Regions from separate parts of the Lactiplantibacillus sp. 30.2.29 genome, predicted to be linked through region 2. Evidence: riboswitches for the same ligand, from Rfam matches in the RefSeq annotation. Region 2 holds a riboswitch; the other holds the start of a gene.

Region 1 (10,447 bases), on a different contig from region 2:
ACTGTTTCCAGCGGTTTTCAGCTGGCGGCACTTGAACTTAGAAAATAGCATGATTCAATCAGCTTTAATGCTAAAGAACACTTATGCGAAGATTAACAGCGAGTGCCTAAGTAGACGAGTAATAAGCCGCCAATCAAGCTAAGGGCTAAGTATAGCCCGGCGACGCGCCGATGCTGGTGGCGACTGAGTAAGACGATTTCGTTGATCATTGTTGAGAACGTGGTGTAGCCGCCCATGATGCCAGTACCTAAGAAGACTTGCCAGTGTCCAGATAGTGGGCTTGTCAGAATCCACCCCAGCAGGAAGGCGCCAGTCAGGTTGATAAAAAGTGTGGCGACTGGTAAGGTCCACCGCTGATTGAGAGGCCGCGCCAACTGCATGATGCCGTAGCGGCCGAGTGCCCCGAGTGCCGCCCCACCGCCAGCTAATAAGACTAAACTAAACATTACGCCTCATCCTCCGGTAACCAGTGTTCACTGAGCAAGTTTCCGGCTAGTCCAGCCAGTAGCCCCAGTCCGATGCTGACAACAATAGACAGCAATGCCGAAACGCTATGGCCCGTTTGATAGCTCTGTAGCGTTTCAAAGGTGAAGGTCGAAAAGGTAGTGAAGCTGCCAATCAACCCAACGCTCATACCCGTAATAATGGCCTCAGAGACTGGTAAACGGGCTGGTAGCAGCGTCGTAATCAGACTCAGAACAAAGGCGCCGACGATATTGATGAGGCACGTGATCCAGAAATGTTGTGGCCAGGTCACAAGGAGGCTGAGTGCTTCTCGCAACCCGCCGCCTAGAACGGCAAAGGCGGCGATGGCGATGATTTTTTTCAATATTGACACCCGCTTTCTGAAAGTAACTCTAGTTTACTGAAAGTTGGACCTGAAGACAATCCGTCAGTCGGACCTTGCAAAATAAAAATAAACATGCTAATCTACAAAGTAACTTATGAAAATACGAGGTATTCAGCCGATGCGCAACTAATTAATTCTAGTAACTGAACAGTCACCAACCCGATATGAAGGGGTGGACTGTCCGTTTTGGGATTAATTAGAGGTGCTGACTGAATCGATGGTCAGCGGTCTCATGATTTGAGGGCGTTTTTTTTGTGTCCGCAAATCATGAAGGACAATTAATCCCTGCAGTAAAGGGGATGTTGATCAATGACAATGATTAATTTAACGAAGATTCAAAAAAATGTGGCGGGACGGGCACTATTTACGATTGACCACTTGGTGGCGACCACCGGTGATAAGATTGGGGTCGTCGGTCGCAATGGGACGGGAAAATCTACGCTTGCCCATTTGATCACTGGAGTAGATGCCGATTACCGTGGACAACTGGTGACGGATGCGCCCGTCAGTTATGTGCCACAACTGGCTCCGACACTCAATCAGAGTGGCGGCCAAGCAATGATGTCCAGAATCCGCCAAGCCTTGAGTGCCCGACCCGCAATCTTGATTTTAGATGAGCCGTCGTCAAACTTGGATGAGGCGCATCAACAGTGGCTGATTGCGCAACTACAAGGGTTTCAGGGCCTGTTGATGTTGATTTCGCATGACCGCCACTTGTTGAATGCGGTAACCAATCTGACGTGGGCATTTGAAGACCAACGGGTTCAAGCCTACGCGGGTAATTATGCCCATTATCGTGAAGTTCGCGACCAACAACGGCAGACGCAGGAAGTGGCCTATCAGCGTCAGATGCGTCATCAACGTGACTTGTTGGCGGCTCAACAACAGCGTAATGAAAAGGCCCAGCGGATTCGAAAGGGCAATCGGCGGATGTCAGCGGCTGAGCGGTCTAAAACGAAATCCTTGCGAGAAGCGACGGCGGCCAAGATGGAGCGGACGGCGAAGCGAATGGTCGCACGGGGGGCACACGAACCGCAAGTCGCCAAACCATTGACGCAACGTGGGTTTAAATTGGTGGCGACTGACTTTCCAAGCTTTACGGGGAAGACCGTCGTGACGGGTCTTAACGTGACGTTGAAGCAATATGGCAAAACGTTGCTGACGCACGCTGATTTTCAAGTGCTGCCTCATGAACGGGTCGCAATCGTGGGACCCAATGGCAGTGGCAAGACGACCTTATTACAGGCGATACTGTCCCGACGAGTCTCTGGGCTAACATTAGCGCCGGCCGCTAAAGTCGGCGTCTTCAATCAAGATATGACGATGCTGGATGGCGAGCGTTCTGTCTGGGAGACGGTCCGGCGAGCGAGCCAATTACCGGACCAAACGATTCGTAACGTCATGGGCGCACTCGGCTTGCCAGCCCGTTTTTATCAGCAACAAGTGGCCGCATTGAGTGGTGGTGAACTGGTAAAATTCCAGTTAGTCGCCATCTTAGTCGGACAATATAACGTGCTGATGCTCGATGAACCGACTAACTACCTGGATGTCGACGCACTTGAAGCGTTGGCAGCCTATCTGCAAGACTATCCGGGCACCGTTCTGTTCGTCTCACATGACCAGTCATTTCGGGATGCCGTGGCGACGCGGACGCTACAATTGACCAATCAGCAACTGCTTGATTTTGCTCAGGTCGCCGTAGCCCCCAAACCTGCGGAAGCGGATATTGCCGTTCTGCAATTCAAATATGACCAGATGATGATGGACCCTGCGGCAACGACCGCCGAAATTCAAGCGTTAAAGCACCAAATCGATCAATTAAAAGCATGATCAAAGGCCGCCCAACTAGTCATAACGCTAGTTGGGCGGCCTTTAGATGATAGTTAAGTCCACGGAATCACGAAGACGCCGATTTGTAATAAAATGACGCCCGTAATCACGATGCCCCAGTCCACCTTAGTGAGTGGAATCTGGCGGTAGTGGGTCCGGGGGGCGTCCTCAACGAATCCGTGCGAACGCATCGCCTGTGCCAGATTTTGCGACCAGTTGATCGAGATTAAAATGGCTTTGAAGTAGAGCTGCGGTGACCAGAAGGAGAGCACTTGGCCACGCATCAGTCCCGCCGCCCGAATCACCTGAACTTCGTGGCGGATTCGTGGTACCAAGTTGTAAGCAGCCAAGACGCCATAGGCAAATTTGGCCGGCAGGTGCCAATTTTGTTCCAACGAATCGGTCAGCTGTAGGACGTCGGTCGTGAGCGTAAACGTCGCACCAGTAAAGACGAAGGCGTAAATTCTAGTGAACAGTACCCAGGCCATCAATGTTCGGTCGCCGCTACCGTTAATATATTGGGTGCTCCACAAGCCAATCGCCGGCAACAGTGGTAATAGGACTAACCAGCCGAGCGTCCGCAGTCGGGTCCGGTGTGCCAGCAAATAAATGATGGCTAGGATCACCAGTGCGACGTTGAGACTAACGATGGTCGTGAATGAAATTTCTAACGCGATAATCAGTAATAATAATAATTTCATACTTGGATTCACGGTCGCACCACCCAATCTAACTGATGATTTTCAAAATGCAGCTGATAGTCGATCAACGGCAATAGTCCGGTCAATTGATGACTGATAATGATCAATGTTTGTTGAATTGCGGCCTGCGTCTCCGTCAGCAGTGTCACCAGTGCGTTGACAGAGCGCAAGTCCAAGCCTTTCAACGGTTCATCCATTAAGAGCACTGGTGATTGCATGATCAACATTAATAAAATCTGTAATTTCTTTTTCTGCCCCTCACTCAGCGTATAAATAATTTGGTCGTCACGTCCAGCTAAGTTGAGTTGGGTGAGCGCGGCTTGAATTCGTTTGGGCGTAAAGTAATCACCGTACGCGTAACGCTGACTTTGCGCCAATTCTTCAGCGACCGTGATGTTTAAAAACTGAGTTTCGGCATCTTGAAACAGTAAGGCAACGTGCCGCGCATAGCGTTTGCGTTTTAATTTTGCAATGGGCGTACCGTTGTAGCGAATCTCGCCACCGTATGAATGCAAGCGGACGAGGGCTTCAAAGAGTGTCGACTTGCCACTGCCATTGGGACCCGTAATCAGCGTGTTATGGTGGGCGAGGAGTTGACGCGTCGTTGGTGCAAGCAGTTCTCGGTCACCCGCTGCAAGGGTCACCTGATCTAACTGAAAGCACGGCTTGGTCACTGGCTCCGGTGCCGTCCACGCCCGCTGAGGTTGGTCAGTGAAAGCGGCAAATAGTTGTGGCCATTCGGACTGGGCAACGGGGACTAACTGGTGATTCGTCAGCCGCACCACTTGGTCTACGAGCTGATCATAACCCGCTAAGTCGTGGTCAGCTAGAATAATCGTTTTGCCGTGTTGGTCGCGCAATTCAACGAGTCGTTCGAGTAGTCCGGCGCGGGCTTCCGGGTCCACGCTGGCAAAGGGTTCGTCGAGCAAGATCACATCGCTATCCATCGCCACGATAACGGCGAGGGCAACCTTTTGTTTTTCACCACCCGATAGCTGGTTCAAGAGCCGCGGTTGTAGGTGCTCAATCCTCACGAAGGCCAGTGCGTGCCGCAATCGTGCCATCATCTGTGAGCGGGGCACTTGTAGGTTCTCCAATGCAAAAATCAACTCGTGCTCGACCGTGTCCATGGCAAACTGTTGATTTGGATTTTGAAACATCATCGCGACGTGCCGCGCGCGCTGATTAGCGGGCAGGTCGTTTAATGATTGACCGTCAAACGTGATACTGCCGGACGCGTCGGCTAGCGATAAGCCCCCCGCCATCAATTGAAGCAGTGTTGACTTGCCAGTTCCCGACGGCCCCGTTAATAAGGTGAACTGTTGTGACGGTAACGTTAAATTAACGTGTTCCAGAATGGGTGTCGGCGCCTGTGGATATGAATATGTTAAGTTGTTCAGCGCGATACGAGCCATTCTTGATTCCTCCATACCAAAGTGCGAGATTAATGTGTCGATTTGAGAACGTGGCTACGGTCAAGTAAGTCAGTAATTGCCTTGGTCAATAGACCACCGAAGACGAACATTGAGATGAAGCGCACGACTAAGTATAAGATCAGTAGCCAGAGTTGTAGTTTGAAATAGCCATTACGAGCCAGATCCCAGCCAAACGTCACCAGCGTAGTCGTGGTGGCCGCAGCCGTTAATCCTAACCAATCGTAGTGTTTGTAGCCGGTTGCGATGTAGCCGAGTTCGGCACCGAACCCTTGAACGATCCCCGAGATCAAGGTCGTGATACCCCATTGGCCGCCAAAGAACATTTCGACCGTTGCTGCGAGCAGTTCGCCTAAGGTGGCGGAACCCTTTAAACGAATCAGGTAGCCCGCCAGCATCCCTGGCATGCACCATAAGCCCAAAAGCAGCTCGTTGGCGAGACCGCTGAGCCCAAATGGTGTCAGTGCTGCACTCAGCACGTTATAAACAAAGTTGGTCCCCATAAAAATCGCCCCAAAGAAAATCCCGATAAGGGCCAGCAAAATAATGTCGTTCAAGTACCATGATTTAACCCATTTCATTGTTAAATCCTCCCAAAATAGTTTGTCATTCACGCATCTAAGCGACAAAAAAACGCCCACCACAAGTAACAGTGGCAGGCGGCTAAGTCTGAATTGATGGTTCCCCAAATAAAGCATTGTTCCCTGCGCTGGCATTGTCCAGATTCAGGTTCAATGGGTATTATCTCAGCCGCAATGGCACCCCAGTTGCTATGAATGATACGTTCAGTGTAACGGATAATCACGTTGAGTGCAATCAAATTTCCAGAAACCAAAGCAAAGTACGATGAAAAATCACAATTTTGTGGTTTACTAGGGTTAAAGCACGGCAATTGATTAATATTCTTAGGAGGGATGTTGATGGCTGAATCAGTGTATGACTTTACAGAAACGGAAATGAGTGGTGAGACACTCGACTTGTCGCAATATCGTGGGCAAGTGTTGTTGATCGTGAATACGGCTAGTAACTGTGGCTTGGCGCCACAATTTAAAGGATTAGAAGAACTCTATCAGAAGTATCATCAAGAAGGATTAGTGGTGCTTGGCCTGCCGTCTAACCAATTCCATCAAGAAAAGGCTGATGATGAGGAGACTCACGACTATTGTCAACGGCACTATGGCGTCACCTTCCCAATGACGAAGCGCGTGATGGTCAATGGTGACCAGGCGGACCCGTTGTTTACTTATTTGAAACAAGCGGCGGGACATGGGCGCATCAAGTGGAACTTTACCAAGTTCTTGATTGGCCGCGATGGTCGCGTCCTCGAACGGTATGCGCCGACGACTCGTCCAGCAACGTTTGAGGCTGCGATTCGCGATGCTTTGGCAGACCGTTCTGAAGATTAGTATGGTTTTGTTTTGAAAATTTTGAAGAAAGAAGTGGATTGAGTTGGAAACTTATACGCTACGTGATGGATTGACGGTCCCGAAGATTGGTTTTGGGACTTATAAACTGAATGGTGCGCACGGGGTGCAGGTGATTGGTTCTGCAATCGACCGCGGCTATCGACTACTAGATACGGCCTTCAATTATGAAAACGAAGGGGCCGTGGGTGAGGCGGTTCGTCGCTCATCCGTGCCACGCTCGGAGTTGCTGATTTCGTCCAAACTACCGGGGCGGCATCACACGTACACGCAAGCCATCAATACGATTCAAGAATCATTGTATCGAGCCGGGCTCGATTATTATGATCTGTATTTGATTCACTGGCCCAACCCGAAGGAAGACCATTACGTTGAAGCTTGGCAGGCATTGATTGACGCCCAAAAGTTAGGTTTGATTCGTTCGATTGGGGTCTCGAATTTCTTACCGGAACATTTAGACCGGTTGGATAAGGAGACTGGGGTCTTACCTGTCATCAATCAGGTCGAATTACACCCGTATTTCAACCAACAAGCACAACGGGACTATGACCAAGCGCACGGTATCTTAACGCAGGACTGGAGTCCCCTTGGCCGCGCGAGTGAGATGCTACAAAATGAGACACTCAAAGCGATTGCGGCGCGCTACCATAAAAATGTTGGCCAACTAATTTTACGCTGGGAGTTACAACTCGGCACGCTACCAATTCCGAAGTCGTCGACACCGAGTCGTCAAGCAGGGAACATCGACGTGTTTGACTTTGAAATCGGTGACGCTGATATGGCAACGATTAATGGCCTGAGTCGAGCAGATGGTCGCTTGAATGACCAAGATCCGGCAGTTTATCAGGAGTTTTAATTAAAATAGTTGATAGAGCTTCTGTGTTTTGAAATATAAAACGAATTGAAAGCTGTGCTGCGTCTATTATGAGTTGAAGATTTCAGTTTATATATTGACAAAATTTAAAATCGAATTGTAAAATTTTCTATGAAAAGGCAGGAACAACAATTCTGAAAGAAAGTGCCTCACCATTGCTAAACTAATTAGTTTGACAATAGTGAGGCACTTCAAGAAAACTCTGAGTTTTATTCGGAACAGCTCAATTGATTGGATTATTTTTTGAAAAGCATGAATATCATAAAAGTATAGATAGCTTCGAGAATAAATGCAATGAGAATCGTGAATAGGAGAAGTATCTTTTTGGAAAGGGCGCCATTAAAATAACTTAGTGATTCTAGATAAGTTGATATTCCAATAATACCGGTACCTGCGAGAGCAATTCCATAAGTCATGTTTATGATGGCAACCCAGGGCTCAGCTAGAAACAATAATAGACTTATAATGCCAAGCCATTCATGCGCATTGTTTTTGAAGGAGAAGTTTAGTTTCATTGATATGACCATCCTTTATATTTCCAAGAACGAATGGAGTATTTTCTGCCGTACTTGAATCCTTTTGTACTTGACTTGATGCTGGTACTAATGACTTTCCGAATAACTATGGTTGCAATTGTCCCCGCTCCTGCAAATCCTCCTGACAAAGCGATAATCGTAGTTACACCAACACCGATAGCAGCACCACGTAAGAAGTTTAACATACTTTTCGATAAGTAAATGTTAACATTACCTTTTTTTGCTGCACCATGCCAGACGATTTTTGAAACGCCTTTGTGATGAGTTGCGGCTTGAACGGAGCTAAAGTCATCAGCGGACAGAGTTTGCTTCAAAATGCTTGTTAGTTGATCATCTGTTAATGTAAGGGTGGTAGTATCGTTTGTTGTTTGAACCTCAGCTTCTTTCTTGATTAGACTAGAGATTTGTTCTTCTTGATCATTTGTGATAGCAATTTTTTGATGAGGTGTATCCCCGTTCACTAATCGTTCAATAGTTTCATTTGTTGATTCATTATCTGCATGAATATGAACATAAGAATTCAAAAAAGTGGAACAGAGTAACGTAACGATAAAAATGATTGACACCTTTTTTAAAGCATGATGTTTTTTTGCCATAATAATTATTTTCCTTCTGTTTTGGTGTTGCTAATTTTTGTATTATTATCAGATCCTTTTGTGATTAGATTGGAGTGTCAAAAGTGATTTCAGAACAATTGAAAAAGTATCGTCATAATGCGCAACTTTCTCAAGACGATGTTGCAAGAGCATTGAATGTTTCACGGCAGGCTGTATCTCGATGGGAGAATCAACGGACCTATCCTGATATTGATAATTTGGTGCGACTTGGAAAACTCTATTCAGTACCGGTTGATACTTTGCTAAGTGAAGATGTTGACATTCAAAAAGGACTATCCCATAATAACGAGCACATTAATGATTTAAAAAAAGCAAGTCCATTTTTAAAGCGAAATTTATACAATGCGCAAGATGAAAGTATGGAATTAATGATTCTAGTGTTAGTGAGTGGTATTGTCCCACTAATGGGAATTCTGATAACTGTCTATATTGCGTTAAGAAACAATAAATTTAATCGGCTATATATATGGATATATGTTGCCGCCACTATAGTTTTTATTTACAGTTTTGTGAACTGTGCAATGTCAATATATGATCTATTTTTTACCAATTTTCATTTGCATGTTAATGTGTCCTAAGTTGTCTTTACATGCAGACTCCCATGGGAAAAAGTAGCGATTAGGTGTATTCGTGTTCGAATGATTTTGTAAGATCTTACAATTGTAAGAGTAGCTTTTTTGTCGGTATGTGAAGTAGAGTAACCTACAATTTTTCCGGCAAATGCATGTAATTTAATATTGCTTACCCGAACAATTTTATTTTTCACGACTTTGACCTTATATGAAGCACTCCAAGAATAGTTAGATTCTGATACAGAATATGTGTGTGTCATTGCATGTGCATTAAACGTGAAACTCAAAACACATAATAAAATGACTGAAAGTGTTACGGCTAGTTGGCGATTGTATTTTTTTCATTGCTTTTGACCTCCGAGTAATACAATGGGCCGAAACCGCTGTTTAAATAAGGAACCATCTGTTTCTGAAACACTTAGTTAACTTTTGTTTGTTTAATAAATCGTTATGATATCGTTACATGTAGAGCGTGATATAGGGGAGGATGTTATGGGAGACTCGACTCAGAAAAAGCAAGGAATTAGTGCGGTACAGGCAGCAATGAAGTTAGGAATTAAGGCGGTAACGTTACGAAAATATAGTTTGATTGTAGAAAAAGAATTAAATGATAAATTGAAATTTAGAAATAAGATTAATAAAAATAGAGTATATACTGCATCAGATATTACTCGATTTAGTAGGAGTATTACTCTAACAAAAAGTGGTTTTGCATTATCGGATGCACTAAAAATCAGTTTCAATCCCGGATTTGGCGAAAAAAATGATCAACAGAGAATATTGCACTTAGAAGACCAAATTAGGCAGCTTACTGATCGAATCATTAAACTAGAAAATATAGAAAACAGTCGTACTCAACATTGGTGGAAAAGGTAGTGTGTTGCTTTAAATTTGAATAGTTGTATGAGATTAGTTGACTGAGCTTTGGCCCCTTATTCTGGGCAAATTCACAGAACTTCCTACAAACTGTAGTTTATATTGAATCCTATTTCGTTGATTAATCCTTGGTAGAGCAATATAGAAATAATTCGATAGATAACAGCAACAAAACTTGCATTGGTGTTAATTTTCATTCGTAAGATTAAGGACTGTCTGGAAACTAAAAATTCAGGTGTAATTTGAGGAATAACTAATCGAGGCTTTTCGATGACAACACCTAAACGATACCAACTGGAAGATGGTCAGTGCAAACGAATCAAAGGATACTTCCCGCCATACCGGACTGGCTGTCCATCAAGTTTAGACAACCGTACCACTCTCAACGCTATCCTCAGGCTCATGCGCGGTGGCCTTGGAAACGCTACGCCCCTTGGAAAATGTGTATAGTCGCTTCCAGGCTTGGGTACGTTTAGGATTATTCGAACAGGATTTTCTCGGATTGATTGACGATTTCGATATAGAAAACTTGAGCTTGGATTCAACAATTGTTCGAGTTCATCGGAAGTCTATTGGGAAAAAACGCCGAATGTGTGGACGATAATCAAGCTATTGGACTAAGTTGAGGTAATTGAACGACTAAGATTCACGCACTCGTTGACAGATTAGGAAATCCTCTGGGTTTTCGCTTAACGGGTGGTCAAGTACATGCCAGCCAAGTTGCTAGCGAGTTG
Region 2 (10,447 bases):
GAACAGGAAACGGTCGAACAATCATTAGACAATCCGATCGGCACGCCTAAGTTAGAAGAACTCGCACGTGGTAAGCACAATATCGTCATTATTAGCTCAGACCACACGCGCCCCGTTCCTTCCCACATTATCACGCCAATTCTATTGCGGCGGATTCGGTCAGTAGCACCGGATGCCCGGATTCGAATTCTAGTCGCGACCGGCTTCCATCGGCCTTCGACGCACGAAGAACTCGTTAATAAGTATGGTGAAGACATCGTCAATCATGAGGAAATCGTGATGCACGTTTCGACTGACGACAGTAGTATGGTCAAAATTGGCCAGCTGCCATCTGGTGGCGATTGCATTATTAATAAAGTCGCAGCCGAAGCAGACTTACTGATCTCTGAAGGCTTCATTGAATCCCACTTTTTTGCTGGTTTTTCAGGTGGGCGCAAGTCGGTTTTGCCGGGCATCGCCTCATATAAGACCATCATGGCGAATCACTCGGGCGAATTTATTAATTCACCTAAAGCGCGGACTGGGAATTTAATGCATAATCCGATTCACAAAGACATGGTTTACGCCGCGCGGACGGCTAAGCTGGCGTTCATTATCAACGTCGTGTTAGACGAAGATAAAAAAATCATTGGCTCCTTTGCCGGCGATATGGAAGCGGCCCATAAAGTGGGTTGTGACTTTGTCAAAGAACTCTCCAGTGTGCCCGCGATCGACTGTGATATTGCCATCTCGACTAACGGTGGTTATCCGCTTGATCAAAATATTTATCAAGCCGTTAAAGGGATGACGGCGGCCGAAGCAACCAATAAGGAAGGCGGCACGATCATTATGGTAGCCGGTGCGCGTGATGGTCACGGTGGCGACGGCTTTTATCATAATTTAGCCGACGTTGACGACCCCAAGGAATTTTTGGACCAAGCAATCAACACGCTGCGGCTCAAGACGATTCCAGACCAGTGGACAGCGCAAATTTTTGCCCGCATCCTCGTGCATCATCATGTGATCTTTGTTTCTGATCTGGTCGACCCAGACTTGATTACCAATATGCACATGGAATTGGCGACGACCCTTGATGAAGCGATGGCAAAGGCCTATGCGCGTGAGGGGCAAGCAGCCAAAGTAACGGTCGTTCCTGATGGCTTAGGCGTCATTGTGAAGTAGCATGGCGACCACGACAGAAATCCTACAACAAGTAGCGGCTGGGCAATTGAGTCCGACGGCGGCCGCACAACAGTTAGAAGCGGACAAGACAGCGGCACTGGGTTTTGCAAACGTCGATTTAGACCGGCAACGCCGCAATGGCTTTCCTGAGGTCATTTACGGTGCGGGTAAGACGGCCACCCAAATCGTCGGCATCGTTAAGGCGTTATCACAGCAGTCGGTATCGGCACCAACGTCAGCATTACCGATTTTAACGACCCGGTTATCTGCAGACAAATTTGCGGCACTGCAGCCGGCATTGCCAACGGCCGTTTATCACGCGACGGCGCAGTGTATGACGGTCGGGGAACGACCGGCACCGAAAACTCAAGATTACATTGCCGTAGTGACGGCGGGAACGTCCGATCAACCGGTCGCCGAAGAAGCTGCAGTCACGGCCGAGACGTTTGGTAATCGCGTTGAACGGGTCTATGATGTCGGCGTTGCGGGAATTCACCGACTGTTTGCCAAACTCGATGTGATTCGTGGCGCCCGGGTGGTGATCGTGATTGCTGGGATGGAAGGTGCACTGGCCAGTGTTGTCGGCGGCTTAGTCGACAAACCGGTGATTGCTGTGCCCACGAGTATCGGCTATGGAACCAGCTTTCAAGGCATGACCGCGTTACTGACGATGCTCAATAGCTGTGCGTCGGGGATTACCGTGGTCAATATTGATAATGGTTTTGGCGCCGCCTATTCGGCTAGTATGATCAATCAAATGTAAGATTCAGTTAACTGAACAAGGAGAAGACGAATGCAAACACTTTATTTAGATGCTTTTTCGGGAATCAGCGGTGATATGTTTCTGGGCGCGCTACTCGATTTAGGCCTTGATTTTGAGCAATTAAAAACCGAATTGGCTAAGTTACACGTACACGGTTATGAATTGACCCGCCACCGGGAAGCTCAGAGTAGTATCTATGGCACGAGTTTTGACGTTCAGGTCGCTGGTGGCAAGGACCATGGCTTTGTGGAACAACATCATGAACATGGACATCATCATGAACATGAGCATGAATGTGAACATAAACGTGAATGTGACCATGACCATAAACATGACCATGATCATGTGCATGAATATGAGCATACACACGAGCATGACCATGCGGCCGGGCATCATCACGATCACGAAGCGCGCCATTTAGCAGATATTGAACAGCTAATCGATACGAGTGATTTATCAGATACCGTGAAACACCACGCGAAAGAGATCTTTATGGAAATCGCGCAAGCAGAGGCGGCGGTTCACCACATGCCACTAGCTGAGGTGCATTTTCATGAAGTGGGCGCACTGGATTCAATCGTCGACATTGTCGGTTGCTGCGTCGGGTTGGAATTGATGCAGATCGATACGATTCTGTCGTCACCCTTAAGTGATGGCAGCGGCTTTATCAACGTGGCTCACGGACAGATGCCAGTTCCCGTTCCGGCGGTGATGCAGATGCGAGTCGGAAGCGCGATTCCGATTCAGCAACGGTTAGATGTGCATACAGAATTGATCACGCCGACTGGGATGGGCATTGTGAAGACGTTAGTACAAGACTTCGGGCCGTTACCAGAACGTGCCGTTGCCACGAAGGTCGGTTATGGGTTTGGCAAACGAGATACGGGTGGCTTTAACGCGTTGCGAGCGGTCTTATTCGAAAAAAAAACTAAGTCAGCAAGTCGTTGAACAGACGGCCGATGCGGTCTTGATGATTGAGGCCAATCTGGATGACCAGACGGGTGAGGGACTGGGTTACGTGATGAACCAGTTATTAACGGCGGGCGCATACGATGTGTTTTTTACCCCGATTCAGATGAAAAAAGATCGGCCAGCGATTAAGTTAACGGTATTGGGAAACGTTGACGATCAAGACTTACTGACCAAGTTGATTTTACAGGAGACCACGACGATTGGTGTGCGTTACCAAACGTGGCAGCGCGCCATTATGCAACGGCACTTTTTGACCGTCGCAACGCCGTACGGGGCCGTTCGCGTTAAAGTGGCGACCTATCAAGATATTAAGAAGACAATGCCGGAATATGCGGATTGCGCACAGCTGGCGCAACAGTTGCATATTCCGTTTAGGACGGTCTACCAGGCAGCATTGGTTGCTGTAGACCAAATTGAAGAGGAGGCGTAATTTTTTGGGACATCAGCTAATTGCCGAGTTTATGGGCACGGCCCTCATGATTATTTTTGGGGTGGGCGTTCATTGTAGTTCCGTGTTGAAAGGCACTAAGTACCGGGGTTCCGGTCATATTTTTGCGATTACGACGTGGGGGTTTGGAATCAGCATCGCGCTGTTCATTTTTGGCAACGTTTGTATCAACCCGGCCATGGTGCTCGCACAGTGTTTACTAGGAAACCTGTCCTGGTCAGCGTTCATTCCGTATTCGATTGCCGAAGTGTTAGGTGGCGTTGTCGGTTCAGTGATTGTTTGGATCATGTATGCCGACCATTTCAAAGCGTCGACGGATGAAATCTCACCAATCACGATTCGGAATTTATTCTGTACCGCGCCAGCCGTTCGGAACTTACCGCGGAATTTCTTTGTGGAATTATTCGATACCTTTATTTTCATTTCTGGTATTTTAGCGATCTCTGAGATCAAAACGCCGGGGATCGTGCCAATTGGCGTTGGCCTGCTCGTTTGGGCGATTGGGATGGGACTAGGTGGCCCAACTGGTTTCGCGATGAACTTAGCGCGTGACATGGGGCCCCGGATTGCTCACGCGATTTTACCGATTGCGAACAAAGCGGATAGTGACTGGCAATATGGCATCATCGTTCCCGGCATCGCGCCATTTGTCGGTGCTGCCTGTGCCGCTTGGTTCATGCATGGCTTTTTTGGGATTAATTAAATTAAGAGAGAAGAATGGAATTTATGACAACTTTAGCAACGAAGAAAGCAACTTTAATCGCCGCCTTAAAAGATTTAAAACGGGTCACGGTGGCCTTTTCCGGCGGTATCGACAGTACCCTAGTTTTAAAAATGGCCTTGGATGTGTTGGGCCGTGATAACGTGACGGCAGTTGTCGCCAATTCAGAATTATTCACGGATGAAGAGTTCGACAAAGCCATTAGTTTAGCCGAAGAATTAGGCGCCGACGTACAAGGGACGACTCTCGATTATTTGAGTGACGACCACATCAAACACAATACGCCTGACAGTTGGTACTATGCTAAAAAACTATTCTACGACCGGTTGAACGCCATTGCTGAAAACAATGGGAGTGCCGCCGTTCTAGATGGCATGATCAAAAATGACGAAAATGATTATCGGCCAGGATTGAAGGCACGGACTGAAGCGGGCGCTCGGAGCTTATTACAAGAAGCCGACTTCTTCAAAACGGATGTACGGGCTTTAGCACAAGAACTTGGATTAACGAACTGGAACAAAGTGGCCTCATGCTCCGTATCTTCACGTTTCCCATATGGCACGACGTTGACGCATGACAACATTGCCCAAGTGATGGCCGCAGAAAAGTACTTGCGGGACTTAGGTTTCCCAACGGTGCGGGTCCGGTTCCACGATGACATTGCGCGGATCGAATTACCAGAAGCACGCATTGGCGACTTCTTGGTCTTCAACGACCGTGTCAACCGTCAATTACAATCGTTAGGCTTCCGTTACGTGACCCTTGACTTGGGCGGCTTCCGTAGTGGTCGCATGAACGACACCTTGACGAAGGCCCAATTGGCAACCTTTGCTTAATAATTGATTTAGTCCACCATGGACGAGGAGGTGGCGGCAAACGGGTCTGTTCGTCCATGGCGCCAATGACGATGATACCAGCCGAATTTCTACCAATGATGGTCATTGGCTAACACCCCAAAAATGCACTTCAAGGCCGCCCTTGAAGTGCATTTTTCTGTAGATTCGATTAGGCCTGTCAAAATCACCGTTCAGCAAGCGTAACAACGAGACTTGATATGCTGCGTTAAAATGCGTTTGTTGAAAATTGTTGAGATAACTGAATCATGGTGAACAAACGTGGCAACCCTTAGTCAAACGTTACCACTAGTTTACCGGCCACTTGGTCTGCTTGGAGTTGCTGCAAGCCATCAACAAGTTGGTCGCGCTTCAAGACTTCGCTGATCAAGGGGTCGACTTTGCCGGCTTCAATCAGAGCTAACAGGGCTGCAGCCATTTGACCGAGGTCTGCGACTTGGGCAGGATTGCCGCTGCGATGGGCGCCACCTAAATCGAGCTTGCTAACGCTGACGACTTGGTTCTTTGGGAAAGTCTGAGGCGTCTCGAGGATGCAAACCAGCTGTCCGTTGTAGGCCAAGCGGGGCAAGTCAGCCTCAGGATTACCGATCGTGTTGACGACCAAGTCGACGCCCCGTTGCTGGGTCAACGCTTGAATCTTAGCCGTCACGTCTTCATGGCGGTAATCGATTTGCGCATCAGGATGAAGCGGTGCGACAAAGGCCTGTTTGCGTTGTGAGACCGTCGTATAGACCGTTTTGCCCGCAGCTTTCGCCAACTGGATGGCCATACTGCCGACACCGCCGGCACCCGCATGAATGAGGACGGTGTGCACCGCATTCAGGTTGGCCTTGCGTAACAAAGCCTGGTAGGCGGTCAAACCAGCGCAGAGACTGGCCGCGGCAGTTTCGAAGCTGAGGGTCGTTGGAATTTTGGCGAGAGCGGCAGCGGGCAAGCAGGTATATTCCGCAAACGTCCCATCTTTGGCCAGATTCGCGTGACCGCAGACCCGTTGACCAGGGGCAAAGTCAGTGACTTTAGCGCCGACCGCTTCAACGATTCCGGCCACGTCCAGGCCTAAAATGTGGGGGTATTTCCAGGCGTCATCGCCACCTAGGACTAATTTGTAATCAACCGGATTGAGACCGACTGCTTGCGTTTTGATCAAAACTTCGTCGGCTCCCAGCTCAGGCATGGGCCGTTCTTGCCATTCAAGCTGTTCTAAGGAACGATCTGATGGCGCAGGGACAACTAGTGCTTGCATCGACAATCACTCTTTTCTTTAAAGTTTAGTTGTCTTTATTATAACCATTACGTCAATGAAGATTAAACGATAATACGTTGTGTTTGCGCGAATAATGGGCTGACACAAAGATTGACGTTACCGGTTACAATCGGTAAACTAGAGGGTAACAATTGAATTCTCAAAACACTAGGGGTGTCCAAAAATGGGCTGAGATGGTGCTGTAAGTGCCGATCCCTTCGAACCTGTAAGCTCAAACTTGCGTAGGAAAGTGTCATTGCTACTATTAGCGACCACTGGATCGATGTAAGTTGATCAGTGGTCGTTTTTTATTAGCCGTGACCAGGACTAAGGAGGAGACTTGAAATGACGTTACAATTATTGAACACGTTGCGCGATCAAAATCCAATCGTTTTTAACATCGCCAACTTTGTCACGGTCCAGGACGTTGCCAATGGGTTGAATGCGCTGGGCGCGTCGCCCATTATGTCAGCAGAAGTACAGGAAGCGGAGTCAATAGTCCAAATTGCGGGGGCAGTTTGCATTAACATGGGGACGTTGACGACGCAACAGGTCAATCAAATGGCCGTTGTTGGAAAGTTGGCTAATCAGTATCATAAGCCAGTTGTGCTGGACCCGGTTGCGGTGGGGGCGGTGCCCTATCGTAAACAAGTCGCTTTGGACCTATTAGCCAAGTTTTCGGTCGATGTGATTCGGGGAAACGCGGGCGAAATTGCCGCGCTAGCTGACATCGACTGGCAAGCGAAGGGCATTGATGCCGGTGCGGGCCAGGGTGACGTGGTCGAAATTGCCAAACGGTGTGCGCAGCAATTTAACTGTTGCGTGATTTTGTCGGGCCCCACGGATGTTATTACGGATGGCAAACGGGTCGCTAAAGTTGCCAATGGAACGCCACTCTTTCAGCTACACGTCGGGTCGGGAGACTTGTTATCCAGCATCGTTGTCGCGTTTGCCGCGGTGAGCCCGACAGCTATTTATGATGCGGCTCAAGTGGCCTGCGTCGTCTTGGCGGGTGCTGGCGAATTGGTCGCTAGTCAGATGACGGCTGCGCGGCCGGCGACGTTTGCCATCGATTTGATCGACCGGCTGAGCCTCGTCTCGGTGCAAGAGATTCAAGCAATTGCAAAATTAAACTAAATAAGTGAAGGGTCGCGAGAGTTTTATGAATGAATTTCCACAAGTTGCAACGATTGCCGGGACGGATAGCGGCGGTGGCGCCGGTGTCATGGCTGATCTGAAAACGATGCAAGCCCGGCACGTCTTTGGGACCGCAGTCGTCGTTGCCGTGACGGCGCAAAATACGTTGGGCGTGCAAGATTTTATGGCGATGCCAACTAAATTGATCGATGAACAGTTTGCCTCATTGGCGGCGGATTTGAAGATTCGCGCTTGTAAGACTGGGATGTTGGCGGATGCTGAACACGTCCATGCCGTTGTTGAAAATTTAAAACGAGTCGATTTTGGACCACTGACGGTCGATCCAGTCATGATTGCCAAAGGTGGCGCAGCACTGCTGGCTGAAGATGCTATTCAGACGGTTCGTGATGAGTTGCTCCCATTGGCAACGGTGGTGACGCCCAACTTACCAGAAGCTGAACGGTTGACGGGACACCACATCACCAGTAATCAAGACATGGTCGCAGCCGGGCACGCATTACAGGATTTAGGTGCGGCGACGGTCATTATTAAGGGCGGCCACGGCGACAATCCGGATTTGGCGAATGACTTTGTGTTGTTGGCGGATGGCACTGCCTTTTGGATGTCGGCACCCCGAATCGAAACGGTGCGGACGCACGGCACTGGCGATACGTTGTCGGCTTGCATCACCGCAGAACTCGCGAAGGGTCAGTCCATGGCAGCTGCCATTCAGACAGCGAAAGCTTACGTGGCGGGAACGATTCAAGACGGTATCCAAGTTGGGCATGGTCACGGTCCCTTAAATCATTGGGCAGCGCTCAGTGAGGAGGTGACCATCCATGACGCTTGAATTTGAACCAGTCCAACTACGCGCCTACTTTGTTTGTGGCACACAAGACGTGGTGGGTCGCGACTTAGAAACGGTCATACAAACGGCGTTCGACGCCGGCATTACGGCTTTTCAGTATCGTGATAAGGGCGCTAGTCAGTTGACGGCCGCCCAACGGTTGACACTTGGTCAGCGATTACGCCAGCGCTGTTCAGACGCGCACGTTCCGTTTATTGTGGATGATGATGTGGAACTGGCCTTAGCATTGCAGGCGGATGGCATTCACGTCGGTCAAAGCGATGACCGCGTGACACAAGTGATTGAACGGGTCGCAGGACAGTTATTTGTGGGACTATCTTGTTCGACATTAGCAGAAATTAAAGTGGCTAATCAGATTGATGGCATTGCTTATATCGGCAGTGGGCCGATTTTTCCGACCAATTCGAAGGCTGACGCGGATCCAGTCGTTGGGTTAGCTGGCTTACGGGAATTAGTGGCAGCGTCACAACGGCCGATTGTCGCAATTGGTGGGATTACGGTCGACCAGCTGCCGGCGATTGCGGCGACGGGAGCTGCGGGTGCAGCGGTGATTTCAATGCTAGCGCAGAGTCCTGATATGGCTGCGACGGTTAAGGCAATGCTAACGGCAAGTGAGGCGCAACTATGAAGACAGGGCGCTTGTTTCGTAGTCAATTCTTGCTCTGGCTCGGGGCGGCCATCTCAATTGCCGAAATCCTGACGGGAACGTTGATTGCGCCGTTAGGGTTAACGCGCGGGTTAGCGGCGATTATCCTCGGCCACCTGATTGGCTGTGGCCTGTTTTTGGTGCCAGCTGGGTACTTAGGTGCCAAGCTGCACCGCTCGGCGTTGGCTTCAGCTGAGCTGGCGTTTGGTCAGGGTGGTGTCTGGCTAGCTTCTGGGCTAAATGCCTTACAACTGGTCGGTTGGACCGCCGTCATGATCGTCAATGCCCAGCTAGCAATGAACAGTATCAGCGGGCAGCTATTTGGCTTCAAAAGTCCTATCTTGATGGCAACGATTGTGGCTGTTCTGATTATCGGTTGGTTATTGATGGGCAGTCAGCTCCTATTCAAAATCAACAATTTCGTGGTCGGTTTACTCGTGATTGGGACCGTCCTGATGCTCACGATGGTCTTCATGGCTCCCGCCACCGCACATTCGCTACCGGCAGACAGCCTGACTTTTGGTCAAGCAGTCGAGCTAAACGTCACGATGGCACTGTCCTGGTTACCGCTGATTGGGGATTACACGCAGCGGGTTGACCGACCGTTACCCGTTGCACTGGTCAGCGCTGGGGGCTACATGCTTGGGAGCATCGTGATGTTTGTGACTGGGTTGTTAGTCGTTTTGCGAACAGGCCAAACCGATATTACGGCCCTGTTGACACGCTCAGGTCTCGGGCTGATTGCGTTACTGATCATCGTCTTCTCAACGGTCACGACGACTTTCTTGGATACGTATTCGGCGGCCACCAGTCTGGCGAATTTGACCGGTAGTCGGCATATTAACCGACTCGCAATTGGCGTGACCGTCGTGGGGCTGGTGATTGCGTTGACCGTGGCAATGACCTACTATGAGAACTTCTTGTACCTGATTGGTTCTGTCTTCACGCCATTGTACGCGATTATCTTCGTCACCTACTTTATCCGCAAAGCAACGTTACCATACTGGCTCAATTTTAGTTGGTGGGTGATTGGCATCGTTGCGTACTATCAGCTCCAAAAACTAGACTTTATTGGTGGCACGACGCTATTAGTGCTAGTTGGTTTAGGGTTAGCGGTCTGGTTGAGTGGCTTAGTCGTCAAACTAGCGCCACTGACGCGCGGCGAGCTTAGTCGTTGACAATTTCTAATAAAAAGTAAATGATAATCCCATTGGTAATATTCAGTTACCGTGGGATTTTTTTGGAAAGAGGGCAAAGAGAATGAGCAAACCAATTATTGGCATTGCACCTGGTGTGATTACGGTCGACAGTCGGATGTTTCCGGGCCGGCAACGCGATTACGTGAACCGCGATTATTTGCGGTCGATTACGGCTAATGGTGGCGTGCCGCTAGTGTTGCCAGTGACGACGGATGAGACAACGATTGCGCGTTACGTCACGCTGATTGATGGCTTATTGTTATGCGGTGGCGCAGACGTGGCCCCCGCGACGTATGGTGAGGAGCCACAGCCCAAGCTGGGTGGGATCGACCCAGAACGAGATCAGTATGAAATGGCGCTGATTCGGGCGACCCACGCGGCAGATAAACCCGTTTTAGGCATTTGCCGTGGCTTGCAGATTTTGAACGCGTGCTA

What was found. A riboswitch is a leader RNA that binds a small molecule or an ion and turns the genes downstream of it on or off. The one in region 2 is predicted to bind thiamine pyrophosphate.
Region 1: it holds a riboswitch for thiamine pyrophosphate, as region 2 does, so the genes downstream of both, KGF65_RS12995 (ECF transporter S component) here and thiM (hydroxyethylthiazole kinase) in region 2, are expected to answer to the same signal.

The regions. Positions count from the first base shown of each region.
Region 1 covers NZ_JAGYGU010000025.1:32,906-43,352, reverse strand. The annotation lists gene KGF65_RS13020 (CrcB family protein) at 93-446, opposite strand; gene KGF65_RS13015 (CrcB family protein) at 446-829, opposite strand; gene KGF65_RS13010 (ATP-binding cassette domain-containing protein) at 1,160-2,680, shown strand; gene KGF65_RS13005 (energy-coupling factor transporter transmembrane protein EcfT) at 2,734-3,393, opposite strand; gene KGF65_RS13000 (ABC transporter ATP-binding protein) at 3,390-4,796, opposite strand; gene KGF65_RS12995 (ECF transporter S component) at 4,826-5,395, opposite strand; TPP riboswitch at 5,497-5,590, opposite strand; gene KGF65_RS12990 (glutathione peroxidase) at 5,735-6,220, shown strand; gene KGF65_RS12985 (aldo/keto reductase) at 6,264-7,094, shown strand; gene KGF65_RS12980 (hypothetical protein) at 7,624-8,244, opposite strand; gene KGF65_RS12975 (helix-turn-helix domain-containing protein) at 8,328-8,843, shown strand; gene KGF65_RS17445 (DUF5626 family protein) at 8,840-9,097, opposite strand; gene KGF65_RS12965 (hypothetical protein) at 9,330-9,713, shown strand; partial or broken gene KGF65_RS12960 (IS5 family transposase) at 9,984-10,447, shown strand, end outside.
Region 2 covers NZ_JAGYGU010000006.1:71,460-81,906, reverse strand. The annotation lists gene larA (nickel-dependent lactate racemase) at 1-1,161, shown strand, start outside; gene larB (nickel pincer cofactor biosynthesis protein LarB) at 1,163-1,924, shown strand; partial or broken gene larC (nickel pincer cofactor biosynthesis protein LarC) at 1,955-3,326, shown strand; gene larD (D/L-lactic acid transporter LarD) at 3,331-4,047, shown strand; gene larE (ATP-dependent sacrificial sulfur transferase LarE) at 4,071-4,901, shown strand; gene KGF65_RS04795 (zinc-binding dehydrogenase) at 5,191-6,162, opposite strand; TPP riboswitch at 6,323-6,428, shown strand; gene thiM (hydroxyethylthiazole kinase) at 6,508-7,299, shown strand; gene thiD (bifunctional hydroxymethylpyrimidine kinase/phosphomethylpyrimidine kinase) at 7,325-8,149, shown strand; gene thiE (thiamine phosphate synthase) at 8,139-8,795, shown strand; gene cytX (putative hydroxymethylpyrimidine transporter CytX) at 8,792-9,991, shown strand; gene KGF65_RS04770 (gamma-glutamyl-gamma-aminobutyrate hydrolase family protein) at 10,074-10,447, shown strand, end outside.